2 regions of the Corynebacterium sp. MSK044 genome follow, and region 1 is predicted to be linked to the other one. Evidence: predicted binding sites of a transcription regulator. Region 1 holds the regulator's gene; the other holds the start of a gene.

Region 1 (7,674 bases):
CTATCCGGTAGAGATCCGCTATCGCCCACTGGAAACTGAGGTGACCAACAAAAAGGGCGAAACAAGAGTCGTGGACATCGACATGCTCGACGGGCTCATTGCTGCTCTTAAGGAGCTCATGGCAGAGGGCGACGGGGACATCCTGTGCTTCTTCGCGTCCGAGCGCGATATCCGCGACGCCATGGAAGTCATTGAGAAACAGCATTGGCGCAACGTCGAAGTCACTCCCCTATTCGGCCGCCTGTCCAACGCGGAACAACACCGTGTTTTCAGCCCGCACTCTGGTCGCCGCATCGTCCTGGCCACCAACATCGCAGAAACCTCCCTGACAGTTCCGGGGATCCACTACGTGGTAGACACCGGGTTAGCGCGTATTTCCCGCTACTCCACCCGCACGAAGGTCCAGCGTCTGCCCATTGAGGAGGTCTCACAGGCTAGCGCCAACCAACGTTCCGGACGCTCGGGCCGCATCGCCGATGGCATTGCCATCCGCCTTTACTCCGAAGAGAACTTCAACTCACGCCCTGAGTTCACTGACCCGGAGATTCTGCGCACTAACTTGGCCAGCGTCATCTTGCAGATGATCAACCTCCGCCTCGGTGATATTTCTGAGTTCCCCTTTGTCCAACCCCCAGAGCAGAAAGCCATTCGTGATGGCCTCATGTTGCTGCACGAACTCGGCGCCATCACGGACAAGGAGGACCATGACCTACCGGCGCTCACCTCCATCGGGCGTGAGATTGCGCGGATCCCGGTAGACCCACGCATGGCCCGCATGCTGGTTGAAGCCAACCGTCTGGGTGTGCTCGCCGACGTCACCGTCATTGTGGCTGCCATGACCATCCAGGACGTCCGCGAGCGTCCTCTCGAATTCCAGGCCCAAGCGGATCAAGCGCATGCCCGCTTCAAGGACAAAACTTCAGACTTCCTCGCCTCTTTGAATTTGTGGGATTACATCAAAGATGCCCGCGATGAGTTGTCCGGCAATGCCTTCCGCAAACGCATGAAGAAGGAATACCTCCACTACATGCGTATTCGCGAATGGTTCGATCTTGTTGGCCAGCTGCGGGAGGCTCAGAAGCAGCTCGGCTGGAACAAACTACGCCACGCTGAGGCCGGCGAGCGGGATCCGATGGCTGTCCACCAGTCGCTCCTCACCGGCTTGCTGTCCAACATTGGTGCGCGCGACGGTCATTCCAAGGAATTCAAGGGCGCCCGCGGCACCCGTTTCATGGTGTTCCCTGGTTCCGTGTTGGCCAAGAAGCCACCGGAGTTCATCATGGCTGCGGAACTAGTGGAAACCTCACGCCTGTGGGCACGTGATGTCGCTGCGATCGACCCAGCTTGGGTGGAAAAGGTAGCCGCGAACCTGCTCAAGCACTCCTATTCAGAGCCCTTCTGGTCCACCAAGCGTGCAGCACCCATGGTGCACCAGAAGTCAATGCTCTACGGCGTCACCGTGGTTGCGGACCGGCGTGTGCTCTACCACCACGTGGACATGGACGCCGCTCGCACCATGTTCATCCGCCATGCCCTCATCGAGGGTGAATGGAACGCACACCACGCTTTTCTTAAGCACAACGCTCAACTGTTGGAAGAGGCTAGCGCCATCGAGGAAAAGGTGCGCCGTCGTGGCCTCGTTGTCGACGAAGACGCACTGTTCGATTTTTATGATGCCCGCATTCCCGACAACATTGGCACCGGGCGTCATTTCGACGCCTGGTGGAAGAAGAAGCGCTACCAATCACCAGATTTCCTCGATTTCGATCCGTCAAAGCTTATCGACGATGCTGCGGCCGATTCCTCCGAAGCCGCCTTCCCCGACAAATGGCGCCAGGGCAGCATTAACTATGAGCTCCAGTACAAGTTTGAGCCTGGTGATCCATTCGACGGAGTCACCGTACTTGTTCCTGTCCCCCTGTTGGCCGGACTGGAAGACACGGATTTTGATTGGCTCGTTCCTGGCCTGCGCGCAGAACTTGTGACTGAGCTCATCCGCTCCCTGCCCAAGGCGTTGCGTAAGACGGTGGTCCCAGCGCCCGAATTCGCTGCACGCGCAATGGAGAAGCTCATCCCGTTTGAGGCGCCATTGACGGAGCAGCTCGCGGAAATCCTGCGCTCGTTCGGCGGCCACGGCATCAACGCAACCGACTTCCACCCCGAAGCGTTGCCAGCGCATTTGAAGATGACTTTTGCTTCTGTCGATCGACGTGGCACGATCACCGACCACGACAAGAGCCTGGCGGAACTCAAGAAACGTCGCTCGGGCCAAATCACTTCGTCGGTGGCAAAGGCGACAAAGAAAGCGGAAACGGATGCCGCCAAAGAGTGGACAGCCGACACCCTCGGCGCGGTGCCCGAAACTGTGACCACGGACATTGAAGGCAATAACGTTGATGCTTTCCCTGCCTTGGAAGCAACCAAGGACGGCGTGCGCGTCAAGGTATTCCCCACTAAAGCTGCTGCCGATGCCTCGATGGTCACGGCCACACTGGCCATGCTCATGCGCCAGATCTCCGTATCCCCAACGCAGATGACCAAAGGCCTTCCACTACGCCAACGCGTTGCCGTGGATAAATATCCCCACGGTGGTGCCACTGGGCTCGTCGAAGATGCACGCATCGCCGCCATCCGTGATCTGATGTTTACCCACGGCGGACCGGTGCGCACACCTGAGGAATTCGATGCCTTACTTAACAAGGTGAAACCCGAGGTTCCTGGTGCCGTGCGACGTGCTGTCGTCGGCATCGCAGGCGGTGTCGCCGAATACATCAACATCGCAGCTGAACTGAACAAGTGGAGTGGCCCAGCCATTGATGACATTAAGGCTCAAATGGCCTTCCTGTTACCAAAAAACGCCATCACCATCCACGGCATGGAACATCTGCAGCACCTGCCGCGCTATTTGTCCGCAGTACAGATGCGCCTGGATGAGATGAACCACGATCCTGACAGGGATGCGGACCGCCAAGCCGTGATCGATGACGTCAAGGCGTATCTTGATGCCAAGCTCGCTCGCCTACCCAAGGGGGCAGAAAGATCAAAGCCAGTCAAAGAGATTCTCTGGCGCATCGAGGAACTACGCGTCAGTCTTTTCGCGCAGCGTCTGGGCACATCCAAACCGGTGAGCCCACGGAGGATTGAAAAGATGGTAGATAAGCTCTAAAGCTCATCAATGCCGCGATCGCGGCGACGCATCAGCCGGATCTCCGATTCGAAATCATCGGCACTTTCGAAAGACTTGTATACCGACGCGAAGCGCAGGTAAGCCACCTCATCGAGCGCCCGCAGGGGCTCCAGGATGGCAAGACCAATGTCATTGGAAAGAACTTGTGAGCTGCCTTGTGCACGCACAATCTCTTCCACCTCTTGGGCAAGACGTTTCAGGGCATCATCTGAAACATCACGGCCCTGGCACGCGCGACGCACACCAACAATCAGCTTGTCTCTATCAAAGGGCTCACTGACACCATTTCGTTTGACCACAGTGAGGATGGCTTTTTCAACCGTGGTGAACCGGCCCCCACACGCGGTGCACTCACGTCGACGACGAATAGCAGAACCCGCGTCTACGAGACGTGAGTCCGAGACACGGGAATGATCGTTATGGCAGAAAGGGCAATGCACAGGAGAGGATTCTACTCTCTCCGTGCACGTCATATCTAGCTGCTACGCAGCTGCACCGGCCTAGCGGGCACTTATGCTGGCAACCACATCATTCGTTGCCGCAGCAGCCGGATCGATCTCCCCACCGGAGAAAGCACCCCCGAGTGCAGAGCCAATGAAAAGGCTAAGGCCCAACAGAATGCCCATGGCAATAGTGCCACGCTTTTCACGGCGATCTTCAATGTTTTCGAAAGCCCCCGCAGTGTCAGCAGCAGCCCGGTAGCGGGTTAGACTTTCCTTTCGATCAGACTCTCCCAACGTTCGAACATTGGCAACATGTTGGCGCCGAGCACGGGTGTCGTTGATGTCCCATACATCCGCCGGCTGGACGGTGCGGCGAAGATCGTTACGTACAATATCAGCGCTGTGAGGTCGTGCGATAGAGATTGTCATGATGGTTCCTTTCTGTTCTGCCTACGATTCTACGAACCGGTGAGACATGTTCGATTAACTGCTTCGCTCAACTGTTCGATAGCTTCTATGTTCGATTTATAGCAACTGGAGAAAACTTTGTCCACACGTAGCGGAAAAATATCGAACAAATTTGCTTACTCGTGGTAGAAACGAGAAGTGAGGGAACTCATTAGAAACAAACAAGACTCTTGCAAAGGCACCCATCAAGGAAGGACAACAAGACATGGCCAAGAAAGAAGACAAGAAGCCAGACGTTAAAACTTTGACTGACCGCCAGCGCCGCATCCTGGAAGTTATCCAGGACGCTGTAGTGTTGCGTGGCTATCCGCCAAGCATCCGAGAGATCGGCGATGCTGCAGGACTTCAGTCCACATCGTCTGTGGCCTACCAGCTCAAAGAGCTTGAGAAGAAGGGCTTTTTGCGCCGTGACCCGAACAAGCCTCGTGCAGTGGACCTGCGCCACCTCCCCCACACCGGGCGGAAACCAAACAAGAAGGATACAAACGTTCCGGAAGAGGCAGCCGCACCGCGATACATCCCCGTGGTTGGCCAGATCGCCGCTGGCAATCCCATCCTGGCGGAAGAGAATGTCACAGAGTACTTCCCTCTCCCATCAGAACTCGTCGGCGACGGCGACCTGTACCTGCTTCAAGTCGTAGGCGAGTCCATGCGTGACGCCGGCATCTTGGATGGAGATTGGGTTGCAGTGCGCACTCAGCCAGTCGCGGAGGAAGGCCAATTCGTCGCTGCACTCATCGACGGTGAGGCAACGGTGAAGGAGTTCCACAAGGACTCCACCGGCGTGTGGCTGCTTCCCCACAATGATGCTTTTTCACCCATCAAGGGCGACGAAGCAGAAATCATGGGCTTGGTCGTCTCTGTTTTCCGCAAGCTCTAACCCACCCTCACGGGGGTGAAACGGGCTCAGGCAGAACTAACCGGGCCCCGTTTTCACTTCACGCGTACATAATGAGGATTTGTTAGCATCCCCCGCATTCAAGGAAGTCCCATGTACGCCGAGGAGCGTCGCCGCCAGATCGCATCAATGACCGCAGTTGAAGGCCGCGTGAACGTCACGGAATTGTCTGAGCGTTTTGATGTCACTGCTGAAACTATCCGCCGGGACCTCGCGGCCCTTGACCGCGACGGTGTGGTGCAGCGTGTCCACGGTGGTGCCGTGTCGACCCAGTCCTACCTCACTGCCGAGTTCCCCCTTCAAACCCGCTATCGTTCGGCAGCCACAGCTAAATCCGCCATCGCTCGGGCCGCATTAGATTTTCTGCCCGCGCCTGGCGGTTCGGTTTTCCTTGACTCTGGCACGACGATTAACACACTTGCCGGGTTGATCAAGGACCGGCCTGAAGCACCTTCTTTGTCATTCGTTACCAACTCACTGCCGATCGCTCTCGACCTGTCGAGCCTGGGCACCCTTGATGTCCAACTGCTTGGCGGGACTGTTCGTACGATTACACAGGCTGTCGTCGGTGATACTGCTTTGCGCACTTTGGCTCTTTTGCGCGCGGACGTAGCTTTCATTGGTACTAATGCGTTAACGGTAGACCACGGCCTTTCCACCGCGGACGCACAAGAAGCGGCGGTGAAATCCGCGATGGTCACTAACACCCGTAAGGTCGTGGTGTTGTGCGACTCCTCAAAGCTGGGCACGGATTACCTTGTGAGCTTCGCGCCCCTTGATTCCATCGATGTGGTGATCACCGACTCTGATGCACCGGCGTCCTACGTGGATGAGCTAACAGAACGTGGCATCAACGTCATCCAAGCAGGTTAAGGCGGACCAGAAACAACTAGCCCGTCCGTCGCATGGGTTTAACCCCGGTTCTAGCACGCCGTAGATACGGCATCGGGCATACTCGGGCAGAGGAGTTTTCTCGCTCCACCCCACCTACGACTTTGAGGGGTCAGCCGCCCGTGATTTTTACTTTCACGCCGAATCCAAGCGTTGATGTCACCTTCACCGTGGACAACTTCACCGCCGGTGAAGTCATCCGCGTGCGCGCCCGTTCCCGTGAACCCGGTGGCAAAGGAATCAATGTTGCCCACACGGTTCTAAAAGCTGGAGAATCCACGCTGGCATTGGCTCCAGCACATGAAACTGATCCTTTTGTTGCCCTTGCCCATAAGGCAGCGATCCCTCTTCACACCATTGCGGTGGAGGGACATGTGCGCGCAAACTCGACGATTACTGACGCTGCTGGGGTAACCACCAAGCTCAATGAACAAGGCGCACGCTTAACACCGGCAACCATCGCTGCTCTCGAAGAAGCGGTAGCAACCCATGCACCTAAGGCAAACGCGGTCGTCCTCGCTGGTTCTTTACCGCCAGGCGCTCCTCGCGATTGGTACTCCACGTTGGTAGCTATCGTGCGCAGAGCTAATCCGGATGCGCTCATCGCGGTGGATACCTCGGATGAACCATTGATTGCATTGGGTGAAGGTCTGGAGGACTCCACGCCGGACATTATTAAGCCAAACGGTTACGAGTTGGGGCAGCTCGCAGGTGTTGATGGGCAAACACTCGAAGACGCAGCGGCGCGAGGGGATCTAGCCGCCGTCGTGGAGGTCGCCCAGTCCGTCGTGTCCCGTGGCGTGCCCGAACTCCTCGTCACCTTTGGTGGTGCGGGTGCATGCTTGGTCACATCTCGTGGCGCGTGGGTTGCCACTCCCCCGCCAGCACACGTTCGTTCCACGGTGGGCGCGGGTGATAGCGCGTTGGCTGGCTACGTTCTTGCACGGATGCGCGGGCAAGATTATCCGGAAGCACTCCGCCATTCCGTGGCTTATGGCACCGCTGCTGCCTCTAACCCAGGCACTGCCATCCCCACCCCGGATGACTTGGATCTGGCACGAACTGTTGTGTCAGTCTTCCCCAGCCACGATGGGAAGTAATCCACGATGAGCAGCTCTACTATCTCGACTGAACTGGTGGCGCTGGATGCGGATTTCGGCAGCACACCGGCGGACGTTATTGGTCACCTAACCGAGATCGTTGCCACTGCCGGCCGCACCGATAAACCGGACGTTTTGGCCAATGCCGCCATCACCCGCGAAACACGAGCGGGCACCGGTGTAAACGGCCGAGTAGCTATTCCCCATTGCCGCACTGCTGCTGTCACGGAACCTACACTCGCCTTTGCCCGTCTTTCGCACCCCGTGGACTTCGCTGGGCCTGACGGTGACGCGGACCTCGTCTTTCTCATTGTCGCCCCAGAAGGCGGTAACAAAGCTCACCTGCAGATTCTGTCCAAGCTAGCTCGGGCACTTGTTCGTGGGGAGTTCACTGAAACACTCCGTCATGCGCAAACCCGCGAGGACGTTGTAAACGTTGTCAATGAGGTACTCAGCGCAGAGGTGAAGAAGGCAGGGATGCGCGGAGCTGCTGCTAAACCTAGAAAGCGCATCGTTGCTGTGACCTCGTGCGCGACAGGCATTGCGCACACGTACATGGCGGCGGATGCACTCGAACACGCTGCACGTGGCCGCGATGATGTGGAGCTGCGCGTTGAAGCACAAGGGTCTTCGGGCAGGAGACCTGTCACCCCAGAGTTCATTGCCAATGCGGACGCCGTGATTTTT
Region 2 (7,674 bases), on a different contig from region 1:
ATGTTCCAGGACCGTGGTGGCCTTTTGCCGTTTGATCTGGATACTTTCAATGCGACTGAGACAGACGTCCACATTGAGGCAGTGCGGGCGGACACCGGTGAATCCGTGGCCTTTAATAATGAGCAGCTGACGGACGAGGACTTTATTAACCTGGTCATCCGTTGTTCCTCCACCATGCCCATGCTCATGCCCATGGCCTACATCGATGATGTCCCATACGTCGATGGTGCTCTGGGTGACGGTGGCGGTTTGGTTATCGATGCAGCAGAGCGGGCCGGCTACTCCAAAATTCTCGTCCTGGCCACCAAGGACCGTGACTATGTCCGTGAGCAGCCAAACCGTCCGGCGATGATTCGCCGCATGTTCCCCAAGTACCCTGAGGTCGCGCGCCGCACGATTGAGCGCGCTGATGAGTACAACCGGGCCAAGGACCGCATCATTGAGCTGGAGAAGGAAGGTCGCGCATACGCTTTCTTCCCGGAGAACATGATGATTGAAAACACCGAGCTCAAGGTGCCCAAGCTCGAAGCGAACTTTGCTGCTGGTGAAGAACAGCTTGAGCGTGAGTGGCCCGCCATCAAGGCGTTCCTGGAGGGCTAAGGGTGGGGCGCGGGGGACGTCGATAAGCGATAAAGCTCCCGCGGTCCTACAATCAGGGACATGATTGACGCGTCCGATACTGCCTTAGTTATTGAAGGTGGCGGAATGCGCAATTCGTACACCGCGCCAGCCATAGTGAAGCTCATCGAGGAAAACGTGCGCTTCGGCTGGGTCGGCGGTGTATCGGCGGGCTCCGTGCACACGTTCAACTACGTGTCGCAGGATGCTCACCGCGCACGCGAATCCTTCACTACCTTTGCCGCGCACGAACAATTTGGTGGGTGGATGTCCTTTGCGCGGGGGCACGGATACTTCAACGCCGAGTTCATCTACGAACGCTCCGGTGATGTCCTGCCCTTCGACTGGGAGACCTTCCAAGCCAACAGTGACATCGAAGTTCACATTGAAGCAGTTCGCGCCGACACGGGGCACACCGAGCAGTGGACGCGCCGCACCATCGACTCGCCGGAAAGCATCGGCCTCATCGCCCGCGCATCCTCAACAGTGCCGAAAGTCATGCCGATGGGCTTCATCGACGGCATTCCGTATGTAGACGGCGCGCTCGGGTATTCAGGGGGCTTGCTCATTAGCGCCGCGGAGAAAGCCGGCTTCCAAAAATTCCTCGTCCTTGCCACTAAGGAACGCTCCTACGTGCGTCCAACAGTGACACGGCCGACGGCCACGCGCAGGCTGTTTTCCAAGCACCCCGCCGTGGCTGAAGCCCTTATCGTGCGGCCCGGGCGCTACAACGCTTCTAAACGCCGCATCCTCGAACTTGAAAAAGAAGGGCGCGCGCAGGTGTTCTTCCCGGAAGCGATGAGCGTGGACGCATCCGAACGAAATCTAGCCAAGCTCACCGCCAACTACGCCCTGGGGAAGGCGCAAGTTGAGCGCGAGTGGGAGCAGTGGATGGAGTTTTTGGGGCGTTAGTGGTTGCTGGTCGCTGCTAGTGGTTTCCAGTCTCTCAAGTGGCATATTGCTTGGAATTTGCTGCTAATATCCCGTGAATGAAGTTATCTCTGCGTATTGCTGCCCTCCTTGTGGCCGGGGCAGTTGTTGGCGGCGGTGTCGCCCAAGCTCAAGCTCAACCTGCGCCCACCGGGACCCGTCTTATGCACCGGGATGTGGAATCCTCCGATGCTGTTCCGTGGGCCGGCCCCAATGCCGCTGGGCAGCTGCATTGGTCGGTGCCTCAGGGAACATGCTCCACGGTTTTCCAGGCGTCCAATGGCATGGTGCTTGGATTGTGCACCAAGTATGTGGGCACGGAACAAAAACACAAGAATCCGCTGGGTCTCGACGTGGTCGTGCCGTCCGTTGTCCTCTTCGATCCGAACACCGCGCAGCCGCTGGCCACCTTGGAACTGCGGAAGGCATCGCTGCTCGGTGGCGTGTATGGCTACCTGGATGAGCAGGACGAGATTGTCATTGCTGAAGGCACGGACGTGCTGCGCATTGGGCACCACTTTGATCATGGGCGGTGGCACCTGACCATCGAACAGCGCACGCCGCTTGGTCTGCCGGCCGGTACGCCTTTGGCGGGGCTGGCCTCTGACGGCGCTGGTCGTACGTGGTTTGTGACGAAGTACTCCACCATCGGTGTTATTGATGGCTCGCGGATTATCACTCGCCCGCTCGCGCAGGCACCAGGTGGTGAAATCGTTGCTAATGGCCTGACGGGTAGACCCAACGGCATGAGCGTTCTTACCAGTCATTCGCTCAATGAGGTCTTCTACAACGGTAGTTCCATTGAGCTCAAGTGGCGCCGTGACTATGACCGCGGCAGTGCGCGCAAGCCAGGTCAGTTGTCATGGGGCTCAGGAACAACGCCGACGGTGTTTGGGCCGGGAGGGAAGTGGCAGGCGATCGTCGATAATGCGGATGGCTCCCCGAATCTCATCGTCCTGGACTCCGAAACCGGCAACGACGTCTGCGTGATGCCGGCGTTCACCAGCGGCGGGCCAGGCACGGAAAATTCCATCATGGCTAGCGGGAACACGCTGTGGATTCCTTCCACGTACGGCTTCGTGTACCCGCCGAATGCGGTTGAAGGTATGGCTCGTCCGATGTTCGCGCCGTTCACGGGAGGGCTTACGCGTATCGACGTTAAGCCTGATGAGGGTGCCGGTGTCACCTGCGAACGCGTCTGGGAGAAGCCACGCAAGATTGAGACCCTGCCGATTCTGACGGAGAAAGACCGCATGATCTGGTCCCTCAGTACCGATCCGGCGCGGTTGAGTGTTGACCTCGTGGGCATCAGCGCGGACACGGGCGAAGAGGTTGCGCGCCGTCAGGTTGGCCATCTGCCTGGAGACTTGCCACTGCAGCTGACCGGGATGATCACACCGGATGGGGCGTACTGGCAGGGGACCTTGACTCGTATGATTCGGGTGAAGTAGGGGATTTTTCGGAAGGGCCTTCTCTGAAGGCTTTCTCGAAAAAGTTCTCGAACACCCTTGCGTAACCGTGTTTGGGTGAGATAGGATGTTGTTAGTGGCCGATAAGGTGAATTAACAACATCCTCAGGGGAAGGAGGGGGAAATGTCCGCTAAAGTTTCGCAGCTGGTTGCAACCATTGGAAATGCGTTAATGCAGTTGCGTGATGAGTTCGCGGATCCCTCGACTGTTACTCTGGCGGATGTCGCTGGGGACATGGAGAAGCTTGAAGACTTCTTCAATTCGAAGGCTTTGATCGATGCCTGTTTCGCCTATGTGTGCGAACGTGATGAGGCGGGTAGGTTGGTTGGTGCTAGTCGCCCCAATGCCTATTTGCAGAACCGGCTGGGGCTCTCACCGGGGGAGGCCTATGACAGGCTCGCGCGTGGCAGGGACTTGTTTGCGCCGCCACCGGAGTCGGCGGGGGATCCCGAAGAGCCTGAAGGTGACCCAGGGGAGGATTTGTTCACAGGTTCATCGGGCGTCGAGCAGGACGCCGAGGAAGAGAAGCGACGCGCGGCAGAAGAGCGGCGTCGTGCTCAGGAGGAGTCGCGTCGGCGGGCTGCTGCGGTGTCGGCGGAGAAGCAGAACATTATTCGCCGGGAGCTGGACAAGTTGCTGAAGGCTGCGCGCGGCGAGCGTGCGCGAATTCATGCTGAGGCCATGAAGCAGGCGGATCGGCGTGATGCGAAGGACCTGCGCTATTTCGTGCGGCGTCTTGTTGAGGAGGCGAACCGGGAGCACGCTCCGCGCACGAATCCGAATGCGGGATTTGAGAACCGTGGGATGCACATTGGCCGCAGGAAGCCTGATGGGTCGGTGGACATTACGCTGACCACCACTGCGGGGCATGCGGCTTTGATTAAGGCTCATTCGGACAAAGGGCTGGCGCCGAATAGCAATATGAGTCCGGATGAGACGGATTACCGTAGTCCGGCGCAGCGCCGGTATGACCAGTTCTTCTCCATCTTCCAAAAGCATGAGTCGGACCAGCAGAAGGTCTCTGGTGGAGCTGCTTCTGTTGTAGTACCGATGACGCTGGATGATTTGGCGGATGCGGATGGGCAGACCACGTTTATGACGAATACGGGAATCGAAGTTGATGTCTTCGACCTCGTACGTCTCGGCCTTGATGGCTCTGAAGGGCCAACTCACTTTGTTCTGCAGCTGGACAGCGTGACGGGTGTGCCACTGTCGATGGGGCGGACTCGGAGCGCATCTATTGCTCAGCGCATCGCGTTGCTTGCGGTGCAGGGGGTGTGTGCCTGGACTGGTTGCACGGCCCCGTTGTCGGAGTGCGAGATCCACCACATCATTGCCTGGATTAAGGGTGGTTCGACCGATATCTCGAACCTCACCGGGCTGTGCCGTGAGCATCACAGATGTAATAACGACGAACGGGACGGCAGCCACGGCAAGGGACATATGGAATATGACCCGGGAACGGGTCGGGCGGGCCTAGTTAGGTCTGGAAGTACGCGCATAGAGTTCAATGGGGCGGACCCGGCGGAAAACTCGGCAGTCAACCGCGCCATGGGGAGGGCCGGGGCTCATCGACCGCGAGCAGCGGCACGGGTAAGAGGCAGACCTGATGGGGAAATGTTCCCGGTGAGACCACGATCAAGCAGGGAAAAGTCGAAAGTAGTGCGCCGTGTGTGATGCGTGGCGGGTGAATCAGAATGGTCGGAGCGTCCTCCGAATGGGTGTGGTCCACGTAGAATCGAGTGCACGCTGCGTTCTTATCCCTGAACAGAAAGCTGGTGATTCCAATGCTTAAAGGCATGCACGAAGGCAAGCAGGTCAATATCGTGAGCCGAATCTGTGCGGGGATGGCGCTGTCCGGCGCTGTTTTCCTTGCGGGATGCAGCAATGGTGAAAGCTCCAATCTTGCGGAACCGTCGCTGGAGGTTACTGGGTCGCAGGCGGATCGTGCCGCGGATGATAGTGCGGCCGAGTCCACGGTCGAAGTGACCACGACTCAGACGGAACGTGAGAAAGAAGGCGAGAAAGACTGCAACACGGATCCTGCGTCGCCGGAGATTCACAAAGCTACGGCGGAGGTGAATGAGAAGTATCCGAACGAGTACGGGGGCTGGGTATTTACGGGGCACACGAATTATGACTCGTGTGGGGATCTGAGTTATGCGCTCGTGACGCAGGCGAAACAGGGGAACGCGCAGTTTGGCACCCTGATCCTGATGTTCCACAAGGGTGAGTACATCGGCATCGATTCGATTGCGCCGCAGCAGGCGATGGAGGTCACGCCGAATGATGGCGGCAGCTTCACGGTCCTATACAAGGACTGGGAGGCATTGATGGAGTCTGGTGCAGGGAACGCTGAGGCACCGAAGTACAACAGCACCGTGACGTACTACTGGGACGGCGACAAGGTGGCGCACGAGGGGCGTATCCCGAACACGAACCTCTAGAACACGAAGGTTCTAGAGGGGAACTAGAGGGGAGTGGCCGGTTCTAGTCGGCGACGAGGGGCTCCATGGTGAGCTCGGGGTGCTCCTTCTCAATGAAGGCGAGCTTCCACTTGTCGCCGAACAGGGCGATGAGTTCGCCGTCGGTGCGGGTGAAGATCTCCACGCCGCGCTGGCGGTCCAGCTCCGGAGCGGATTCCGCGTCAGTGCGGCGCGCGACGGAGTAGGGGATGGGTTCGGCGACGGTCTCGACGTTGTACTCGTTTTCCATGCGGGCCTGCATGACTTCGAACTGCATGGGGCCGACGGCAGCCATGACGGGGGCGGCGTCGCCACGTAGGTCGTTGCGGAGGATCTGCACCACGCCTTCCGCGTCGAGCTGCTCCAGTGCCTTGCGGAACTGCTTGTACTTGCCCAGGGACTTGGCGCGCAGCGTGCGGAAGTGCTCCGGCGCGAACTGCGGCATCGGCGGGAACTGGACCTTCTTGCCGGCGTAGATGGTGTCGCCGGGGGCGAGGGATCCGGCGTTGACCAGGCCGATGATGTCGCCGGGGAAGGCGGTCTCCACGGTGTCGCGGTCGCGGCCGAAGACGGTCAGCGCGTACTTGGTGGAGAAGCTGCGGCCCGATTGGGCGTGCGTGACCTGCATGCCGCGGTCGAATTCACCGGAGACGACGCGCATGAAGGCAAGCGTGTCGCGGTGGTTTTTGTCCATGCCGGCCTGGACTTTGAATACGACGCCGGAGAACTCGTCGCCAACCTCACGCACGGGGTCGATGGCTTGGCCACCACCAGACGCAGCGGCCTCAATGGCCTGCGGATCAGAGGAGCGGCCCTCTGGGGCGGGGGCGATGGAGCACAAGGTGTCCAGGATCTGGTGCACACCGAAGTTGAGCATCGCGGAAGCGAAGATCAGAGGCGAAGTGACGCACTGCTCGAAGAGCTCTTGGCTGTGGACGGCGCCATCAGCGGCGAGTAGTTCGGCTTCTTCGACGGCGGTGTCCCAGGCGTCGCCCTCCTTGGCGGTGGCGTCGGCCGGGGTGAAGTATTCCTCCGGAGCGATGGTGGAACCGCCGGCGGTGCGGGTGAAGTGGATGTACTGGTCAGCTTCACCGTCGTCGTTGACGTGGGCGAGGCCACGGAAGTCGCCGGCTTCGCCCACGGGCCAGTAGAGGGGGGTGGGTTGGAGATCGATTTCGGTGACGATTTCGTCGACAAGTTCAAGAGGCTCGCGTCCGACGCGGTCCCACTTGTTGATCACGGTGACAATGGGCAGGCCGCGGGCCTTGCAGACGCGGAAGAGTTTGAGGGTTTGGGGCTCGAGGCCCTTGGCGGCGTCGATAAGCATGACTGCGGCATCGACGGCGGAGAGCACGCGGTAGGTGTCCTCCGAAAAGTCGGCGTGACCTGGGGTGTCCACGAGGTTGATCACGTACGGCTCGCCCTCGTGACCCTCCGGCGCGTACTCGAACTGCAGGGCGGACGACGCGATGGAGATGCCGCGATCCTTCTCCATCTCCATCCAGTCAGACACCGTCGACTTGCGGTTGCCCTTGCCGTGCACCGCGCCGGCCTCCGAAATAACGTGCGCGTGCAGCGCGAGTGCCTCCGTCAGCGTCGACTTACCGGCGTCCGGGTGTGCGATGACGGCGAATGTGCGGCGGCGGGCGGCCTCGGAAACGGTGCTCATGACCTGTAGAGGGTAGTCGCTTAGACGTTACGAGGGCTAACTAGCGCAATGCAGCGGAATCAGGACAGCTTTTCGAGGAAAAGAGCCTGGTCGATCGCTCTCCCGATGGCTGCTCCCGTGCCTGCCGCCTGCGAAACTTGGTCGGGTGAGCTGACAACATTGCCCGCCGCCCACAGTCCTGGCTGCGATGTCAGTCCACGTTGTGTATGGACCCATCCGTCGACGACATTACACCCAGCTTCGCGCAGCAGTTCGTCGTTTGGTTCGAAACGTGGACCGGTGAAACAGGATTCGAAGACGAATTGGTGGCCTGTCGTGCGGACTACGACTCGATCGGATTCCACTGGGCCCACCTCGAGGACGGGTTCGTCGACGATAGCGACACCAAGGGATTCGAAAACGGCGTTCTCATTGGCGGGAAGTTCGAGTCCGTTCGGGAAGAACGTGACGGTCCTTGCCCACTTAGTGAGCAGCTTCGAAATATGGAACGTGAAGCCGGGATTCTCTCCGCCGATAACAGCG

The links. Region 1 encodes LexA, which represses DNA repair genes until DNA is damaged. Its sites were predicted from a motif close to CGAACANNTGTTCG; they were not measured.
Region 2: the regulator LexA is predicted to act here: its motif matches at 3,048-3,061, upstream of QP994_RS04795 (HNH endonuclease signature motif containing protein).

The regions. Positions count from the first base shown of each region.
Region 1 covers NZ_JASPJJ010000006.1:66,587-74,260, reverse strand. Annotated here, with positions in the region: gene hrpA (ATP-dependent RNA helicase HrpA) at 1-3,166, shown strand, start outside; gene nrdR (transcriptional regulator NrdR) at 3,163-3,627, opposite strand; gene QP994_RS05440 (hypothetical protein) at 3,688-4,059, opposite strand; gene lexA (transcriptional repressor LexA) at 4,304-4,978, shown strand; gene sugR (transcriptional regulator SugR) at 5,090-5,869, shown strand; gene QP994_RS05425 (1-phosphofructokinase family hexose kinase) at 6,010-6,987, shown strand; gene QP994_RS05420 (PTS fructose transporter subunit IIABC) at 6,994-7,674, shown strand, end outside.
Region 2 covers NZ_JASPJJ010000005.1:78,603-86,276, forward strand. Annotated here, with positions in the region: gene QP994_RS04780 (patatin-like phospholipase family protein) at 1-600, shown strand, start outside; gene QP994_RS04785 (patatin-like phospholipase family protein) at 661-1,530, shown strand; gene QP994_RS04790 (hypothetical protein) at 1,608-2,999, shown strand; gene QP994_RS04795 (HNH endonuclease signature motif containing protein) at 3,142-4,695, shown strand; gene QP994_RS04800 (LppP/LprE family lipoprotein) at 4,806-5,465, shown strand; gene QP994_RS04805 (peptide chain release factor 3) at 5,509-7,152, opposite strand; gene QP994_RS04810 (NAD(P)/FAD-dependent oxidoreductase) at 7,212-7,674, opposite strand, start outside.